3 regions of the Dactylosporangium sp. NPDC049742 genome follow, and region 3 is predicted to be linked to each of the others. Evidence: riboswitches for the same ligand, from Rfam matches in the RefSeq annotation. Region 3 holds a riboswitch; each other region holds the start of a gene.

Region 1 (5,963 bases), on a different contig from region 3:
CGGCGAGGTCGCTGAGCACCTCGAACGCGTCGCCGCGGGTGTGCCAGTCGGGGCCGTAGACGAAGGCGCCGGCGAGCATGGCCACGGCGTACACGGCCAGCCAGGTGCCGATGACGGGCAGGGTCGCCCGGTCGGGGGCGACGAGCTCCAGCCACGCGAACGCGAAGAGCCCCGCGGCCGCGGGCCAGTAGCCGACGCCCTCGGGCAGCGGGCGGCGGGGCTTGAAGCCCAGCGACAGCGTGCGCAGCGGGTTCAGGGCCCGCCAGACGGGGCCGAGCAGGAGCGACAGCGGCACCAGCCCGACCCAGAACAGCACGTACACGATGCCGGCCGCCGGGTTGTCGGCCGTGTCGGGCAGCGTGAACGTCCACGCCAGGACGGCCAGCAGCAGGATGCCCACGAGCCGGGGGATGACGGCGGGCACCGGGACGGTCCGGACGGGGCGGCCGGCGGCGGGGTCGAGCCGCGGGGCGCGCCACGCGACGCCGAGCACCACGAACGACACGATCAGCGCGGCGGCGGCACCGACGAGCAGCTGGCCCAGCGTGAGCGGCAGGTCCTGGCGGCCGCCGACACCGTGGGCCAGGGCCGGCGCGAGGTCCGTGTTCAACGGACCACGAGCTGGAAGAGCACCAGGTGCGACGCGTGCGTCTCCACCTCGAACAGCCCGGTCCGGTCGACCCGCAGCTCGAGCGACGCGGGCGCCCCGGCCGGCAGCGTCAGGCTCTTGTCGTAGCCGTGGACGTGCAGCTCGTCGGCGACGTCGGAGGTGACGGTGATCCGCACCAGGTTGCCCTTGGTGACCTCGACCCGGCCGGTCGGCGGCGTCACCTTCTTCTTCGCGACGGTGACGACGATCTCCTTGTCGAAGGTCGCGATTGGCGACGGCGGTGCCGAGGAGGTTCCCGCGGTCGGTGACGGCGCGTCGGTACCGGCGGCGGCGGCCGTCGCGGTCGTGGTGGACGGCGCCGGCGCAGGTGTTGCAGGGTCGGCGGAGCACCCCGTGAGGGCCAGGACGAGTGCGGCGGCGAGGACGGTGGCACGAGCTGCAGGCACGAAAAGGCTCCCGAGGTGACGGGGGGTTTGTCAGGGCTGTGAATTTAGCGTCTTGTCGCTCATGGGGGAACCCGGCATCATGTGCCGATGCGATCGGTCCGTGTCGGTGCGTCGAAGATCGCGGTGCTGGCGCTCGTCGCCGTGCTCGGCGTCGTGCTGCCCGCACATCCTGCCTCAGCCCACGGCCAGCTGGCCATGTCCGACCCGGTGCAGGACAGCACCGTCGACAAGCCGCGCGCCGAGGTGGCGCTGTACTTCACCGAGCAGCCGGCCTCGTTCGCCTGGTTCACGGTCACCGCGCCGTCCGGGCTGCGGGTCGAGGGCGGCTGGCGGACCGGGGAGCCGAAGCGCCTGGACAAGCCCGTCCAGGAGTACTTCATGGTCGACGGGAAGTTCGAGCCCAGGTCGTACAACACCGGCTTCCCGGCACTCGTCCCGGTGTCGCACTGGCCTGAGCAGGGCCTCTACACGGCCGCCTACCAGACGGTCGCCTCCGACGGGGAGGCCGTGAAGGGGCAGCTGCGGTTCACCTACAGCGGCCCGGTGACGCCGGCGCCGGCGGGCTGGACCGCGCCGACCGCCGGCCCGTCCGAGGCGCTGACCCGGGCGCTCAACAAGGAGGGCGCCCCACCGGCGACGGTCGGGCCGACCCAGGGCCCGCAGCAGGCACAGCCGCCGGTGTCGGCGCCGGCGCCGGTGAAGACGCCGTTCGTGCTCACCGACTGGCTGATCCCGGCGCTGCTCATCGTGGGCGTCGGCCTCATGATCGGGCTCGCCGCCCGGCGCGCGCCGGTGCAGCCGGAGAAGAAACGCCGCAAGGCCGCCCTCCGCTGAGGAGGACGGCCGCGACGGCACCGGTCAGCCGGTGGTGGTCCCGCAGGTCGCCTGGATCTGCGCGGTGAGCCGCTCGGCGAAGGCCGGGTCGGCGACGACCCGCTGCTGGTACTGCTCGACCTGCGCGTCGGCCAGCCCCGTGTACAGGGGTTTGCTGGCGTACGCGGCGGCCATCGCCGCCGGGTCCGTGTAGACCCGCGACTGGACCGAGCACAGGTGCGCCGCGGTCGTGTCCAGGAAGATCGTCTCCATCCGTTCGGGTGTCAACGACGCGCTGGCGGACGGTCCGGCCGCCGACGGTGCGGAGATCTTCGCCGGGGTCTTCGAGCCCTCGTCGCCGCAGCCCGCCAGGCCGGCGGTGACCGCGAGGGCGGCGATGGTGAGCAGCACACGCGAGCGGATCATGTCAGCGTCCTCCTCAGACGACGACCAGCGTGAGGTCGTTGGTGTCGGTGATGCCGCCGTACGTCTGCTTGACCGTCAGCTTGTAGGTGCCCACCGCCACGTTCGTGGCGTCGAACTTCACGGCGGCGAAGTCGTCGGTGCCGACGGCCAGCGCCGCGGCCTGGTTGGGCTGGGTGTACGCGCGCTCCTGCGGGTAGCTCACGACCAGGCCGGTCGGGCCGCCGGAGACGGTGATGCGCAGGTCGTCGACGCCGCCCTTGCGCGCCTGGAACACCAGCTGCGACCAGACCGGGGTCTTCTTCGGCACCGTCACCGTCGACGTCTTCTGGGTGACGGCGTCCCCGGTGACCGACACGACCGGCAGGGTCGCGACCTGCGATCCGGTGCGCTTCGTGCCGGTGCAGGTGGTCGCGCCGTCGGCCTTCTCGGTGTACGAGTAGTTCAGCGTCACCGGGTTCAGCGACACGAGCTTGTTCGTGGCGACGCTGATGTTGAACGCGATGTAGTCCACGCGCCCGGCCGCGAGCGAGTCACCCTTCGACAGTGACGAGTAGCTCTGCGTGTTCGACGGGTACGTGATGGTGAGACCCGGCCCCGATGCGGTGACCCGCACGTCGCAGACGTCGCCGGCGGCGCCCCACAGGGTGCCCACCCAGCCCGACTGCCCCGGCAGCATCGGCGCGAGCAGCGGCACCACCAGGCCCAGGTCCGGGGTCGCGGCGCTGGCCGGCGCCGCGGCGGGAAGGATGGCGGCCGCGCCGGCGGCGCAAGCTAGGGCGATCGAGGCTGAACGGCGCATCGGAGAGGTCCTTCTCTGTTGATGATGGCTGCCTGTGACGAATTCCAGATCGGCCGGGCCGGCGGCCGGTTGAGCTAGCCGGTGAGCGCTATCCAGGTGTCGTACTGGTGCACCGCGATTCCCTCGAACGCGGCGTAGCGCTGCGCGGCCCGGTCGACGTCGCTGAGCGTGGCCCGCATGGCGCTGTCCGTGCCGCCGTGGAACGTGCAGTACGCGCAGTCACCGAGCGCCTGCGTCTCCGCGCCCAGCCGGGCCGGTTTCGCCGCCTTCCCGGCCCGCCGCAGCAGGTCGTCGGCGACGCCGAGCATCGAGTTGCCGCCGGTCGCGGTGTTGCGGTAGCTCATCACCGTGACGCCGTCGACCCGGGCGAGCACGGCGTCGGCCAGGTTCTCCCCGCCGGCCTGGACCGTCGGCAGCCAGAAGGGCACGTCGAGCTCGACCGGCGGGCCGATCAGCGCCAGCTGGTCCAGCAGCCGCAGCAGCTGCGGTACGAGCGCCGCCTGCCGCTCCTCCCAGGCCGGCAGCAGGTAGGGCTCGACGTCGACGTGCAGCCCCCGGAACAGGCCGGACGCCGCGGCGGCCCGCGCCCAGGCGAGCGCGGTCGCGTGGTCGGTCGTCCAGGCCGGCTCGCCGCCGAGCGCGTCGAGGACGATCCCGGCGTCGTCGCACAGCGCACGCAACCGGGTCAGCTCCGTCACGTCGGCGCGCGGGTCGTAGTACGCGAAGATGGTCGTCACCGAGCGTGCCTTCGCCCAGTCGACGACGGCCTCCGGCTTCTCCCGCTCCCACAGCCACATGGCCCGGGTGCCCGGCGGCGCCACGCTCGTCTCCGGCGCCAGGGGTGGCAGGCGCGGCCGTACCGACGCGATGAGCAGACCCATGGTCAGCACGACGCACAGGACGGCGTGCACGACGCTCCTCCACATGTCATCTGTTCGGCCGGTCGTGCCCGGCCCGAAGGATTTGGGTCACGTTGACGTCACTGGGAGCCGTGGGACACGATGAACCCCGAGCGGTCATAGGGAGGAACCCAGTGCGAATCTGGGACGGTCCCGCCACTGTGACCGGGGAGCCACCCTCCAGCGCAAGGGCCACGGCCGCAAGCCGGAAGGTCGGGGGATGGCGGCGATCCGGGAGTCAGGAGACTCCAGCCGCTCGTGCTCCATGACCCAGCGGGCGCGGACCCGCTCGAGGAGGATGTGCCCGTGACGTCGCCGTATCCGTTCTCGGCCGTGGTCGGCCTGCCCGACCTGCGCCTGGCCCTGCTGCTCACCGCCGTGTCCCCGGCGATCGGCGGGGTGCTCGTCCGGGGTGAGAAGGGCACCGCCAAGTCGACCGTCGTGCGTGGCGTCGCCGCGCTGCTGCCGGAGGTCGACGTCGTCGCCGGCTGCCGCTTCGCCTGCGACCCCTTGGCCGCCGACCCTTCGTGCCCCGACGGCCCGCACACCGCCGGCACGCCCGCCGCCCGGCGCCGCTCCGCGCTGGTCGAGCTGCCCGTCGGCGCCACCGAGGACCGGGTCGTCGGCACCCTCGACCTGCAGCGGGCCCTCGGCGAGGGCGTGAAGGCCTACGAGCCCGGCCTGCTCGCCGCCGCACACCGGGGCGTTCTCTACGTCGACGAGGTCAACCTGCTGCCCGACCACCTCGTCGACCTGCTCCTCGACGCCGCCGCGATGGGCCGCGCCCACGTCGAGCGCGACGGGGTCTCCGTCAAGCACGCCGCCCGCTTCCTGCTCGTCGGCACCATGAACCCGGAGGAGGGCGAGCCGCGGCCGCAGCTCGTCGACCGGTTCGGCCTGGTCGTCGGCGTGGCCGCGCCCGCCACGGTCGAGCCGCGGGCCGAGGTGGTGCGGCGGCGGCTGCAGTACGAGAACGACCCCGCCGGGTTCGCCGCCCGCTACGTCGAGCAGGACGCGGCCCTGGCGGGCAGGATCGCCGCCGCCAGGCAGATCCTGCCCCGGGTCACGCTGCCGGACGCGCAGCTGGACCGGATCGCGCGGATCTGCATCGCGTACCGGGTCGACGGCCTGCGCGCCGACATCGTCGTGGCCCGCACGGCGGTCGCCGTCGCCGCCTGGCACGGCCGGACCGTCGTGACGAAGGACGACCTGCGGGACGCGGCCCGGCTCGCGCTGCCGCACCGGCGCCGCCGCGACCCCCTGGACCCGCCGGGCGCGGACCAGGAGCGCCTGGAGGAGATCCTCGACCAGGAGCTCGGCGGCCCGGACGACGCTTCCGACGACGGCGGCTCCGACACCGACGGCCCTGACGGCGGCCCTGACAGCGGCGGCCCCGATGGTGGCGGCCCGGACGGCGGCGGACCTGACGACGGCGGCGCTGACGGCAGTGGCCCGCCCCCGCCGAGCGCTTCTACCGACTCATCCGACATTTCCGGTTCGCCGGGTCCGGCCGGCGAGCCGGGTGGCCGCCCGACCCCCGAACAAACGTCGGTCGATACGTCGGGCGTCGACGGGGATGCCGGCCCCGCCACGGGCCCGGCCGGGGACCTCGCGTTCGCGCAGGCCCCGTACAAGACGCGGCTCTTGAAGATCGGTGGGAGGGCCAACCGGCAGCAGGGCTCCCACGCCGGCCGGCGCTCACCCGCGCACGGCCGGCACGGCCGCGTCGTGCGGTCCCGGCAGCCCAGCGGCAAGCTCGTCAGCCTGCACCTGCCCGACACCGTGCGCGCCGCCGCGCTGCGCGGGTCCCGCCGCGTCCACGCCCGCGACCTGCGCGAGGCGGTCAAGGTGGGCCGGGAGGCCAACCTTGTGCTGTTCGTCGTCGACGCGTCCGGGTCGATGGCGGCCCGGCAGCGGATGACCGTCGTGAAGACGGCCGTGCTGTCGCTGCTGCGCGACGCGTACCAGCG
Region 2 (5,963 bases), on a different contig from region 3:
CGCGAAGGCCATGTGCATCGACTCGTCGCGGAAGACCCAGTTGGTGCCCGAGGCGAGGCCGTGCAGCAGGCCGCGGGAGCGCAGGTGGTACACGTAGGCGAAGGCGCCGTAGAAGAACAACCCTTCGATGCAGGCGGCGAAGCAGATGAGGTTGAGCAGGAACGCGCGCCGGTCGTCGCGGGTCTTCAGCTCGTGCAGGTCGCCGAGGGAGTCGATCCAGCGGAAGCAGAACTCGGCCTTCCGCGCGATCGACGGGATGTTCTCCACGGCGGCGAACGCCGCGGTCCGTTCGGCGTCGTCGGTGACGTACGTGTCCAGGAGGTTCAGGTAGGGGCGGCGGCCAGGTCGATGAGGGCCCGCTGCGGCAGCTCCCAGGCGGTGCGGTACAGCTCGCGCACGTCATCGGGCAGGTCGGCGACGTCCTGCACCGAGCCCTCGGCGCGCTTGATCTGCTCGCGGATCGCCGCGGTCCACAGCCCGCGGGCCTTGAGCTCCCGCACCAGGTACGTGTTGAGCTGCAGGAACTCACCCGACATGGTCTCGCGTTTGAACAGGTTGGACACCTGCGGCTCGATGCACTCGTAACACCCGGCGATGGACGCGATCGTCGCGGTCGGCGCGATCGCGATCAGCAGCGAGTTGCGCAACCCACTCGCCGCGACCTTCTCACGGAGCAGGGCCCAGCGCTCACCGTCGGTGGGTGCGCCCCACAGGTCCGGGTGTAGCTCGCCGCCGGCGGCACGGGTCTCGGCGTACGCGGGGTGCGGCCCGAACCGCTCCGCCAGGTCCGCCGACGCTTCCAGGGCGGTGAGGTAGATCTCCTCCTGCACCCGCGTCGACAGCTCGCGGGCGGCGGGGGAGTCGAACGGCAGCCGCAGCGCGAAGAACGCGTCCTGCAGTCCCATGAGGCCGAGCCCGACCGGCCGCCAGCGTGGGTTGGACGCGGCGGCCTGCTGCGACGGGTAGTAGTAGATCGAGTCGAGCTCGTCGCGGGGCGAGTCGACCAGGAAACACGACGACATCTGGGTGTGCGCGGTGCCGGAGTTGAACAGCGTCGGCGAGCTCGGCAGATACGCGAGCGACGACATGAGCCGGTAGAAGCCGATCGCCTCACCCGGCGTCTGCGACAGCCCGCACGCGACGCGCAGCAGCCAGTACTGCGGGGTCTCCACGACCAGCCGGGACAGAGGGTGGCGCAGCAGGTACCGGTCGGCGACGGTCCGCAGGCCGAAGTACTCGAAGCGCAGATCACCGTCGACCTCGACGGCATCGTCGAGCTTGCGGGCGTTCCGCGCCACGAACGCCGCGGTGTCGTCGCTGATGAGGCCCTGCTGGTGCGCGTGCCGGATCGCCTGGCTGAAGCTGGCGACGCCCTGCCCGCGGACCTCCTTGTCGACGTACGCCGCGAGCAGCCGCGCCGCGAGCCGCGAGTACTGCGGCTCCTCACCGATCAGCTCCGCCGCCGTCTGGATCGACAGCTTGTCCAGCTCCGCCGTCGTCGCCCCGTCGTACAGACCGCTGATCGTCTTCGTCGCCACCCGCAGCGGGTCGACCTCGTCGAGGTCGGCGACCCACCGCTCGACCGCCTTCACGATCTTGTTGACGTCGACCGGCTCCAGGTCGCCGTTGCGCTTGCGGACCTGCATCGCGTGCCGGCGCTGCTCCGGCGCCTTCCCGGCCGTCGCCTGGTCCTGCGTCACCGTCATGTGCTCCCCCTCGTCGCCTGCTCATCACCACCGGATGGACGCAGGGGGAAGCCCGCCACAGAAAGGCGCACGCGAGGAGCACCTGGCGATGGCGTCAGCCGTCCCACGCGGCATCCGACCACCGCACGCCGCCCTCGGCGCGCGGTGCGCTGGCAGGTCTTCGGACTCGCGGGCGCGACCGTCTCCGGTCACCTACTGGCCGTCGCTTCCCAGACCCCGGAAGGTCCAGTGCTCAATGACAGCGTTCGTTCCCACTCACCGCTGCGGGGCAGTCCCGGACTCACACCGGGTTCCCTGTTGCCACGACCGCACCGAAGCGCGGCCGAACCACCGCCGGGCACTGCGTGCCAGTAGGACCAGTACGCCGACGCCGGCGGGGTGTTGACGCACGGCTCCGTGGCGGCGGTGGGCTTGCCGTTGATCCGGCAGATGAAGGCGAGGCCCCAGCGCTGGGTGCCGGTGACGGTGAACCCGGCGCCGCTCAACGCGGCAAGGTCATTCGGCGGGTCGCCGAGCCGGCAGCCCTTCTGGACGCCGCCGCCGAACGTGGTGAAGTCCACGACGACGGTGACCCCGGTGCCCGGCGCGCACGCGGCGGCGTGCGCCGCCTGCGGTGCCGGGTCGGCAAGGACCAGCGCGCCGGTGACGGCGAACGCCGCGCAGAGCCCGGCGAGCCACCTCCGCGACACGGTTTATGCCCTGCGCCATGGCCCGGTTCACGCGGCACACGCCAGGGTTGGCGCCGCGGCCTGCGAGCCGGCGGCGGTGAGGGTGGCGAAGCTGGCGCCGGTCAGACCCAGGCACGGCCTGCGCGGTCGGGCGGATCGCGGTGGCCGGGTCGAACCCGGTCGTCGTGTAGGCGATCGCGCCGCGGTCGGCGGCCGGGCCGGAGCAGCGCACCTGCAGGCCGAGCAGGAATCCGCGGGCCTTGAGCCATGCGACCGGCCGCCCGGCGACGCGCAGCGCCTGCGCGGCGAGGCCGGTGCTGTTGGCATTGCTCGACGCGGTGTCGGCCGCGGTAGGTCGGCCCGTAACACTCGATGATCACGCAGTCGTCGGTCAGTGTCGCCAGGACGCCCGCGATGTTATGGCGTCGCCAGGCGTCGAAGTGGTCGGTGAGCTGGTTCATTTGGCCTGCCTCGGCGCCTCGGCTCAGGGCCGGTGGTTCGACGAGCGAACCGCGTATGCCCAGTGGCACAGTTGGGCGGTGACCCCCTGATTGCGGCCGACCATGTCCTGTACAACGCCAAGTCGGGCGGCTGTGACATGACCTCGGTCGATGCCTCGGCGCTCAGCAAGCCCAACATCCTGAACCCCGAACGGGCACAGGTTCGGCGCGGTCAGGGCTGCAGGAGCACGCGCTGGGCGGCGCGCTCCAGCAAGGCCCGGTCGGTCGCGGCGGCGAGGGTGTCATGGGCCGGGTGGCTCAGCACCTGGACGATCGCGATGTCGAGATTCAGCGCCTGCAGCGTCCGTTCGGTCTGGGGCCCGGCGTGACTGCCGCCGGGGGTACGGATTCCGCCGATCAGCAGGACCGTTGTGCGCTCGTTGCGCACGGCGGCCGCGACGATCGGCATCGGCGTCACCACGGTCAGGCCGGCGACGTCGTCGAGCAGTTCCGTCAGCCGCACTGCCTTGGGGCCGCCCGAGATCCCGACCGCCATGCCCGGCTGGACGAGGCCCAGCGCCTCCTGGACCTCGTCCGGGGCCGGCCGATGCGCTGGCCGTGCCGGCTGCTCCTCGCCGATCGGCATGGCTCCGCCGCGGACCCGGTGCAACAGCCCGCGATCCGCGAGCACCTCCAGGTCCCGGCGGATCGTCGGGATCGACACGTCGAAGCGCTCGCTCAGCTCGTGCAGGCCGATGCCGCCGAGTTCGCGGGTCGCCGCGACGATCCCGGCGCGACGCGTCTCGATGAGCACGTCAGGCCTCCTCGATCACCGTTACCGCACCGGCCTCGACAACGCGGCCGCCGACTTCAGCGGCGTGCTCGCCATGGTTGATCGCGATGACGAACGGCGGGCGCCGCACGACCTCGACCGTTTCGGGCACGTCGTGGCGGACCGGGAGCCCTGCCTGAGGCAGGATCCGGGCCAGCAGTCGCTCGAGGCCGGCCGCGTCCGGGCGGGTCGAGACGTACCAGGCCGTGCCGCCACCGTGCGCTTTGCGGGTGACGGCCGGACCTCCGGCCGCCGGTCCGTCCGTGTAGGTCAGCACGACCTCCGCGGTGTCGACGACGAGGTCCTCGGCCCACACATCGGCGGCCGTGCCGTCCGAGAGCTCGATGTGCCGGCCCTGTCGCAGCGGCAGGAACTCCTCGACGGTCACGCCGAGCAGGTCGCGGAGCGCCCCCGGATGCGCATCCCCGTGCACGGTGTCGTTCGCGTCGACGATGCCGGAGAAGTACGACACGAGCAGCGTTCCCCCGCCGGTGACGTATGCGTCGAGGTTCTTCGCCGCCGCGGCCGTCGTCAGGTACAGCGATGGTACGACGACCAGCGGGTACCTGCTCAGGGCCGCCTCTGGGTGGACGAAGTCGACGGTGAGGTGGGCCTTCCACAGCGCCGTGTAGTACGCCTCGATCCGCTCGCGGTATGCCAGGTCCACGGATGGGCGCCATTCCAACTCGAGCGCCCACCACGACTCCCAGTCCCACACGATCGCCACGTCGGCCTTGACCCGGGTGCCGCGCAGCCGGTCCAGCCCGGCGAGGCGTCCGCCGAGCTCGGTGACCTCGCGCCAGATCCGGGTGCTGGTCCCGCCGTGCGGCAGCATCGCCGAGTGGAACTTCTCCGCCCCGAACCGCGAGGCCCGCCACTGGAAGAACAGCACCGCGTCGGCGCCGCGGGCCAGGTGGGCCAGGCTGTTGCGGGCCAGCTCGCCGCGCCGCTTGGCGATGTTGCGGGGCTGCCAGTTCACGGCGCTCGTGGAGTGCTCCATCAGCATCCACGGCGCTCCGCCGGCGAGGCTGCGCGTCAGGTCCGCGCACATGGCCAGTTCGATGTGCGGATCGTCGCGTTCGGCCTGCAGGTAGTGGTCATTGGCGACGACGTCGACCTCGCCGGCCCACTTCCAGTAGTCGACCCACTTGCAGTTGGCGATCATGAAGTTGGTGGTGACCGGTACCTCGGGCGACAGGCCGCGCAGGATGTCGCGCTCCCGCCGGAAGTTCTCCAGATGGACGTCGGAGCAGAACCGGAAGAAGTCCAGCTGCTGCGCCGGGTTCACCGGTGTCGGCGCTGCGTGTGGCGGCTCGATCTCGGCCCAGTCGCTGTAGCGCTGGCTCCAGAACGTCGTGCCCCATGCGGCGTTGAGCGTCGGCAGGTCGCCGTGGCGGTCCTGCAGCCAGCCGCGGAACGCCTCGGCGCAGCCTGGGCAGTAGCAGTGCGGGTTCACGCCCGCGTACTCGTTGTGGACGTGCCACAGCGCGACCGCCGGATGCTCGCCGTAGCGGCGGCCCAGCTGCTCGGTGATCGTGGCGGCGGCCCGCGCGTACTCAGCCGAGCTGGGACAGAAGCTCTGCCGGCCGCCCTGTCCGAGGACGTGGCCTTCGCGGTCGATGAGCCGCGCGTCGGGGTAGCGGTAGGTCAGCCACGGCGGCGGAGCCGCGGTCGGCGTGGCGAGGTCCGCGCGGATCCCGTTGGCATGTAGGAGCTCCAGAACTCTGTCGAGCCACTCGAAGGTGTACTGCCCCTCGGTGGGCTCGAGCATCGCCCAGCTGAAGATGCCGACGCTGACCAGGTTGACACCGGCTTGCCGCATCAGCCGGACGTCCTCGGCCCAGACCTCCTCAGGCCACTGCTCCGGGGCGTAGTCGCCGCCGTAGGCGATGGCATCGAGACCGCGGGGAAACCACGGCGACGGTTGAAGCTGGTCCATCTTGCGACTCCTGGCTGTGAACGCTCCCGGTTCGATAGCGGCAGCATAGCGCAGGCATCACGCGTGAATTAACCTCCGCGCAATGTATTGACAGCACGTCTAGGACGGCCAAAACTGTGAGCGCTCCCGGTCGTTCACCCCGATCGCCGCAGCGATGGACGTCTGTCGGAGGGTGCCGGAGCGCCGTAGTCACACGGCCGTTTCGTTTCTCCCGCTCGCCCTCGTCGCCGCGGTGACCTACGCACGTTGGAGACCAAGATGACCCCGAAACTCCGTACGTTGTTCGCGGTCGCAACCGCGAGTGCGCTGCTGCTGACCAGCGCCTGCGGATCCAGCGACGACGGCACGCCCCAGAACACGGCCACCGGCAAGGTCGAG
Region 3 (5,963 bases):
GATGTTCTCCACGGCGGCGAACGCCGCGGTCCGTTCGGCGTCGTCGGTGACGTAGGTGTCCAGGAGGTTCAGGTAGAACTGGACGTGGACGGCCTCCTCGAACAGCTGCCGGGACAGGTAGAGGCGCCCTTCCGGGCTGTTGATGTGCTGGTACAGGTTGAGGACCAGGTTGTTGGCGACGATCGTGTCGCCGGTGGCGAAGAACGCGACCAGCCGGGACACGAGGTGCCGCTCGGCGGGGGAGAGCTTGGACAGGTCGGCGAGGTCGCTGTGCAGGTCGACCTCCTCGACGGTCCAGGTGTTCTTGATGGCGTCCTTGAACCGGTCGAAGAACTGCGGGTACCGCATCGGCCGCAGTGTGAGGTCCATGCCGGGGTCGAGCAGCATCGGCCGGATGTCGGCGCCGAGACGGGGTTCGGGGATGGTGGTCACTGGCAGGCCTCGCACGACTCGGGGTTTTCCAGGGAGCAGGCGACGGCCTCGGCGGGCGGCGCGACGAGGGAGACAGTGGCCTGCTGGATCCGGGTCGCCGGCCGGGACCGCAGGTAGTAGGTGGTCTTCAGCCCGCTCTTCCAGGCGTGCAGGTACATCGAGGACAGCTTGCCGATCGTCGGTGCGGCCAGGAACAGGTTCAGCGACTGGGACTGGTCGATGTACGGCGCGCGGGCCGCGGCGAGGTCGATGAGGGCCCGCTGGGGCAGCTCCCACGCGGTGCGGAACAGCGAGCGCACGTCCTCGGGCAGGCCGTCGACCGCCTGCACGGACCCTTCGGCCCGCTTGATCTGCTCGCGGACCGCGGCCGTCCACAACCCGCGGGCCTTGAGCTCCCGGACCAGGTAGGTGTTGACCTGCAGGAACTCGCCGGACATGGTTTCGCGTTTGAACAGGTTGGACACCTGCGGCTCGATGCACTCGTAGCAGCCGGCGATCGAGGCGATCGTCGCCGTCGGCGCGATCGCGACGAGCAGCGAGTTGCGCAGTCCGTGCGCCGCGATCCGGGCCCGCAGCGCCGCCCACCGCCCGGGCTGTGCGGGGGTGGCGCCCCACAGGTCCGGGTGCAGCTCGCCGCGCGCCGCGCGGGTCTCGGCGAACGCCGGGTGCGGGCCGGACCGCTCCGCCAGCTCGGCGGACGTCTCGGCGGCGGTCAGGAGGATCTCCTCCTGGACCCGGGTGGACAGGTCCCGCGCCGCCTCCGAGTCGAACGGCAGCCGGAGCGTGAAGAACGCGTCCTGCAGGCCCATCAGGCCGAGGCCGACCGGCCGCCAGCGCGGGTTCGACGCGGCGGCCTGCGCCGCCGGGTAGTAGTTGATGTCGATGACCCGGTCGAGGAACACGACGGCGGTTCGGACGGTGTCGCGCAGCCGCTGCCAGTCGACGCCGTCGGCGGTGACGTGCGCGCCGAGGTTGATCGAGCCGAGGTTGCACACGGCGGTCTCGTCGTCGCTGTTGACCTCGAGGATCTCGGTGCACAGGTTCGACAGGTGGATGGTGTTGCCGGGCGAACCGGTCTGGTTCGACAGCGCGTTGGAGCGGTCCTTGAACGTCATCCACCCGTTGCCGGTCTGGGCGAGGGTGCGCATCATCCGGGCGTACAGGTCACGGGCCTTGACCGTCCTGACCGCCCGCTGCTCGGCGGCGCGGTAGGCGTCGTCGAACGCCGCGCCGTGCAGGTCGGGCAGCTCCGGCGCGTCGGACGGGTCGATGAGCGACCAGTCGGCGTCGGCCTCGACCCGGCGCATGAACTCGTCCGGGATCCAGTTGGCCAGGTTCAGGTTGTGCGTGCGCCGGGACTCCTCGCCGGTGTTGTCCCGCAGCTCCAGGAACTCCTCGATGTCCGGGTGCCACGGCTCCAGGTACACGCACGCGGCGCCCTTGCGCCGGCCGCCCTGGTTCACCGCCGCGACCCCGGCGTCGAGGGTCTTCAGGAAGGGCACGATCCCGTTGGACCTGCCGTTGGTGCCGCGGATGAGCGCGCCCCGGCCGCGGACCCGCGTCCAGGAGATGCCGATGCCGCCGGAGAACTTCGACAGCTTCGCGACCTGGTGGTAGCGCTCGTAGATCGAGTCGAGCTCGTCGCGGGGCGAGTCGACCAGGAAGCAGGAGGACATCTGGGTGTGCCGGGTGCCGGAGTTGAACAGCGTCGGCGAGCTCGGCAGGTACGCCAGGGACGACATGAGCCGGTAGAAGCCGACGGCCTCGGACGGCGTCCGCGACAGCCCGCAGGCCACGCGCAGCAGCCAGTACTGCGGCGTCTCCACGACGAGGCGGCTGGTCGGGTGGCGCAGCAGGTACCGGTCGGCGACCGTCCGCAGCCCGAAGTACTCGAACCGCAGGTCACCGTCCGGGTCGACGGCGTCGTCGAGCTCGCGGGCGTGGCGGGCCACGAACGCCGCCGTCTCGTCGCCGATCAGCCCCAGGCCGTGGGCGTGGCGGATCGACTGGCTGAAGCCGGCCACGCCCTGCCCGCGGACCTCCTTGCCGACGTACGCGGCGAGCAGCCGCGCCGCGAGCCTCGAATACTGCGGTTCCTCGCCGATGAGCTCGGCGGCGGTCTGGATCGACAGCTTGTCCAGCTCCGCGGTGGTGGCGCCGTCGTACAGGCCGCTGATCGTCCTGGTCGCCACCCGCAGCGGGTCGACCTCGTCGAGGCCGCCGACCCACCGTTCGACCGCCTTGACGATCTTGCCGACGTCGACCGGCTCCAGGTCGCCGTCGCGGTTGCGGACCCGCATCGCATGCCGGCGTGGCTCCGCCGTCGTGACCGTCACTGGCTCTCTCCTCGCGAGCTCGTTCCAGTGGATCCGAGGTCGCGGGGACGCCGAACGGCGCGCACGGCGGGTCGCCCGGCCGTGAACCGTTCATGGTGGCGTCGGCCGTCCCGCGCGGCCTCGAAGCCGCCACGCACAGGGTGTGCGTGGCGCGCTGGCAGGTCTTCGGACTCGCGGGCGTGACCACGGATGGTCGCCTACTGGCCGTCACTTCCCAGGCCGGATGGCCCAGTGTGCTCGACGGCGGTCGTTCCCACTCACCGCTGCGGGGCAGTCCCGGACTCGCACCGGGTTCCCTCTTGCCTCGACCCGGCCCCGCTGGGGGACCGGCTCGAACCAGCTGCGTCGAGCACCATATCTAGGGTCGCCGGGAATTGCACACACCACATGTCGGTGCGGCGTGTTGTGATCTTCACATTCCGCGGGCGGCCGTCCCGTGACAGCCGTGCCGACGTGTCGCGGGACCGGCCCGAGCCCTTGAAGGTTGCCGATTCCTCTGGCAGTCTCGTCATGCCGCCGCGATGTTAGCGCTCACTTCACTCGTCACCCCCGTAGTGCGGGCGCGTCGCGCAGGCATGTTAACGCTCACAGAGCCACCGCCGCCGTCACGGTTCGAAAGGATCACACCCCATGCCCCACCCCAGCGTCAGCCGCCGCCGGCTGCTGCAGACCACCGGCGCCGTCGCCGCCGCCTCGGCGGCCGCGCCCCTGCTCGGCGCCCCGACCGCCGCGGGCGCCGCCCTCGCCCCGGCACGCGCCGACATCGGCGTCTCGGCCTACGCGTTCGACCTCGGGCAGGTGCGGCTGAGCACCGGCCGCTTCCTGGACAACCAGAACCGGACCCTGGCCTACCTGCGCTTCGTCGACGTCAACCGGCTCGTCTACAACTTCCGGGCCAACCACCGGCTGTCCACCGCCGGCGCCGCCGCGACCGGCGGCTGGGACGCGCCGAACTTCCCGTTCCGCACCCACATGCAGGGCCACCTGCTGACCGCCTGGGCCCAGGCCTACGCCGTGCTCGGCGACACCACCTGCCGCGACAAGGCCAACGCCATGGTCGCCGCGATGGCCGCCTGCCAGGCCAACAACGCCGCCGCCGGCTTCAACACCGGCTACCTGTCCGGCTTCCCGGAGTCCGACTTCACCGCCCTGGAAGCCGGCAACCTGAGCAACGGCAACGTTCCCTGGTACTGCATCCACAAGACCCTCGCCGGCCTGCTCGACGTGTGGCGCCTGATCGGCTCGACCCAGGCCCGGGACGTGCTGCTCGCCCTCGCCGGCTGGGTCGACTGGCGCACGGGCCGGTTGTCCGCCTCGCAGATGCAGACCACGCTGGGCGTCGAGTTCGGCGGCATGAACGCGGTCCTCGCCGACCTGTACCAGCAGACCGGCGACGCGCGCTGGCTCACCGCCGCGCAACGCTTCGACCACAACGCCGTCTTCAACCCCCTGGCCTCGAACACCGACGCGCTCAACGGGCTGCACGCCAACACCCAGGTGCCGAAGTGGATCGGCGCCGCCCGCGAGTACAAGGCGACCGGCACCACCCGCTACCGGGACATCGCCGTCAACGCCTGGAACATCGCGGTCAACGCCCACACGTACGTCATCGGCGGCAACAGCCAGGCCGAACACTTCCGCGGCCCGAACGCGATCGCGGGCTTCCTCACCAACGACACGGCCGAGCAGTGCAACACGTACAACATGCTGAAACTGACGAAGGAGCTCTGGCTGCTGGACCCGAACAACGCCGGCTACTTCGACTTCTACGAGCGGGCGCTGCTCAACCACCTCATCGGCGCCCAGAACCCCGCCGACAGCCACGGCCACGTCACCTACTTCACCCCGCTGCGGGCCGGCGGCCGGCGCGGCGTCGGCCCGGCGTGGGGCGGCGGCACGTGGAGCACCGACTACGACAGCTTCTGGTGCTGCCAGGGCACCGGCGTCGAGACGAACACGAAGCTGATGGAGTCCATCTACTTCTACAACGGCACCACGCTGACGGTGAACCTGTTCGCGCCGTCGGTGCTCACCTGGAGCCAGCGCGGGATCACGGTCACGCAGACGACCAGCTACCCGGTCAGCGACACAACCACGCTGCAGGTCACCGGCAGCGTCGGCGGGTCGTGGACGATGCGGATCCGCATCCCCTCGTGGACGTCCGGCGCCACCGTCAGCGTCAACGGCACCGTGCAGAACATCGCCACGGCCCCCGGCACCTACGCGGCGCTGACCCGGTCATGGACCTCCGGCGACACCGTCACCGTCCGCCTGCCGATGGCCGTGGCGGTCCGCCCCGCCAACGACAACGCCAACGTCGTCGCCGTCACCTACGGCCCGGTCGTGCTCGCCGGCAACTACGGCAACACCACGCTGTCCGCGCTGCCGGCGCTGAACACCTCGTCGATCACGCGGACCAGCACGAGCTCGCTCGCGTTCACCGCGACCGCGAACGGCACCAACGTCGGCCTCGGCGCCTTCCAGGACGCCCACGGCTTCAACTACACCGTCTACTGGAGCGCCAACGGCGCCTCCACCAGCTCGCCGGACCACCGTCTGGTGAACGCCGCCAGCGGGCTGGTCCTCGGCATCCAGAACATGTCCACCGCCGACGGCGGCCTGGCGCTGCAGTGGACCGACAACGGCACCGCCGACCACAACTGGGAGGTCGTCGTCGACGGCAGCGCCGTTCGGCTGCGCAACATCAACAGCGGCAAAGTCCTCGGCATCCAGAACATGTCGACCACCGCCGGCGCCGTCGCGCTGCAGTGGACCGACAACGGCACCGCCGACCACCGCTGGACCGTCGTGGACAACGGCGACGGCGGCCACAAGCTCCGCAACGTCAACAGTGGCCTGGTGCTGGGCATCTCCGGCAACTCGACGGCCAACGGCGGGCAGGCGGTGCAGTCCGCCGACGACGGCTCGGCGGACAACCTGTGGCGCTTCCTGCCCAACGGCGCCCGCCGCATCCAGAACCTCGGCAGCGGCCTCGTCCTCGGCGTCACCAACATGTCCACGGCCAGCGGCGCCCTCGTCCTGCAGTGGGGCGACACCGGCACCGCCGACCACCTGTGGACCGCCGTCGTCGACACCGGCGGCTACATCCGTCTCCGCAACGCCAACAGCGGCCTCGTCCTCGGCGTCGAGAACGCGGGCACCGCCAACGGCGCCAGAGCCGTCCAACTCGCCGAC

What was found. A riboswitch is a leader RNA that binds a small molecule or an ion and turns the genes downstream of it on or off. The one in region 3 is predicted to bind cobalamin.
Region 1: it holds a riboswitch for cobalamin, as region 3 does, so the genes downstream of both, AB0J72_RS14140 (VWA domain-containing protein) here and AB0J72_RS12770 (ribonucleoside-diphosphate reductase subunit alpha) in region 3, are expected to answer to the same signal.
Region 2: it holds a riboswitch for cobalamin, as region 3 does, so the genes downstream of both, AB0J72_RS25940 (ribonucleotide reductase N-terminal alpha domain-containing protein) here and AB0J72_RS12770 (ribonucleoside-diphosphate reductase subunit alpha) in region 3, are expected to answer to the same signal.

The regions. Positions count from the first base shown of each region.
Region 1 is NZ_JBFANF010000009.1:25,025-30,987, reverse strand. It holds gene AB0J72_RS14170 (hypothetical protein) at 1-610, opposite strand, end outside; gene AB0J72_RS14165 (hypothetical protein) at 607-1,056, opposite strand; gene AB0J72_RS14160 (copper resistance protein CopC) at 1,144-1,890, shown strand; gene AB0J72_RS14155 (hypothetical protein) at 1,915-2,295, opposite strand; gene AB0J72_RS14150 (hypothetical protein) at 2,309-3,094, opposite strand; gene AB0J72_RS14145 (hypothetical protein) at 3,169-4,005, opposite strand; cobalamin riboswitch at 4,068-4,261, shown strand; gene AB0J72_RS14140 (VWA domain-containing protein) at 4,300-5,963, shown strand, end outside.
Region 2 is NZ_JBFANF010000022.1:84,199-90,161, forward strand. It holds partial or broken gene AB0J72_RS25935 (ribonucleotide-diphosphate reductase subunit beta) at 1-330, opposite strand, end outside; partial or broken gene AB0J72_RS25940 (ribonucleotide reductase N-terminal alpha domain-containing protein) at 333-1,706, opposite strand; cobalamin riboswitch at 1,857-2,036, opposite strand; partial or broken gene AB0J72_RS25945 (hypothetical protein) at 2,036-2,341, opposite strand; gene AB0J72_RS25950 (DeoR family transcriptional regulator) at 3,047-3,628, opposite strand; gene AB0J72_RS25955 (beta-galactosidase) at 3,630-5,585, opposite strand; gene AB0J72_RS25960 (extracellular solute-binding protein) at 5,844-5,963, shown strand, end outside.
Region 3 is NZ_JBFANF010000007.1:254,707-260,669, reverse strand. It holds gene AB0J72_RS12775 (ribonucleotide-diphosphate reductase subunit beta) at 1-387, opposite strand, end outside; gene AB0J72_RS12770 (ribonucleoside-diphosphate reductase subunit alpha) at 429-2,732, opposite strand; cobalamin riboswitch at 2,907-3,124, opposite strand; gene AB0J72_RS12765 (beta-L-arabinofuranosidase domain-containing protein) at 3,399-5,963, shown strand, end outside.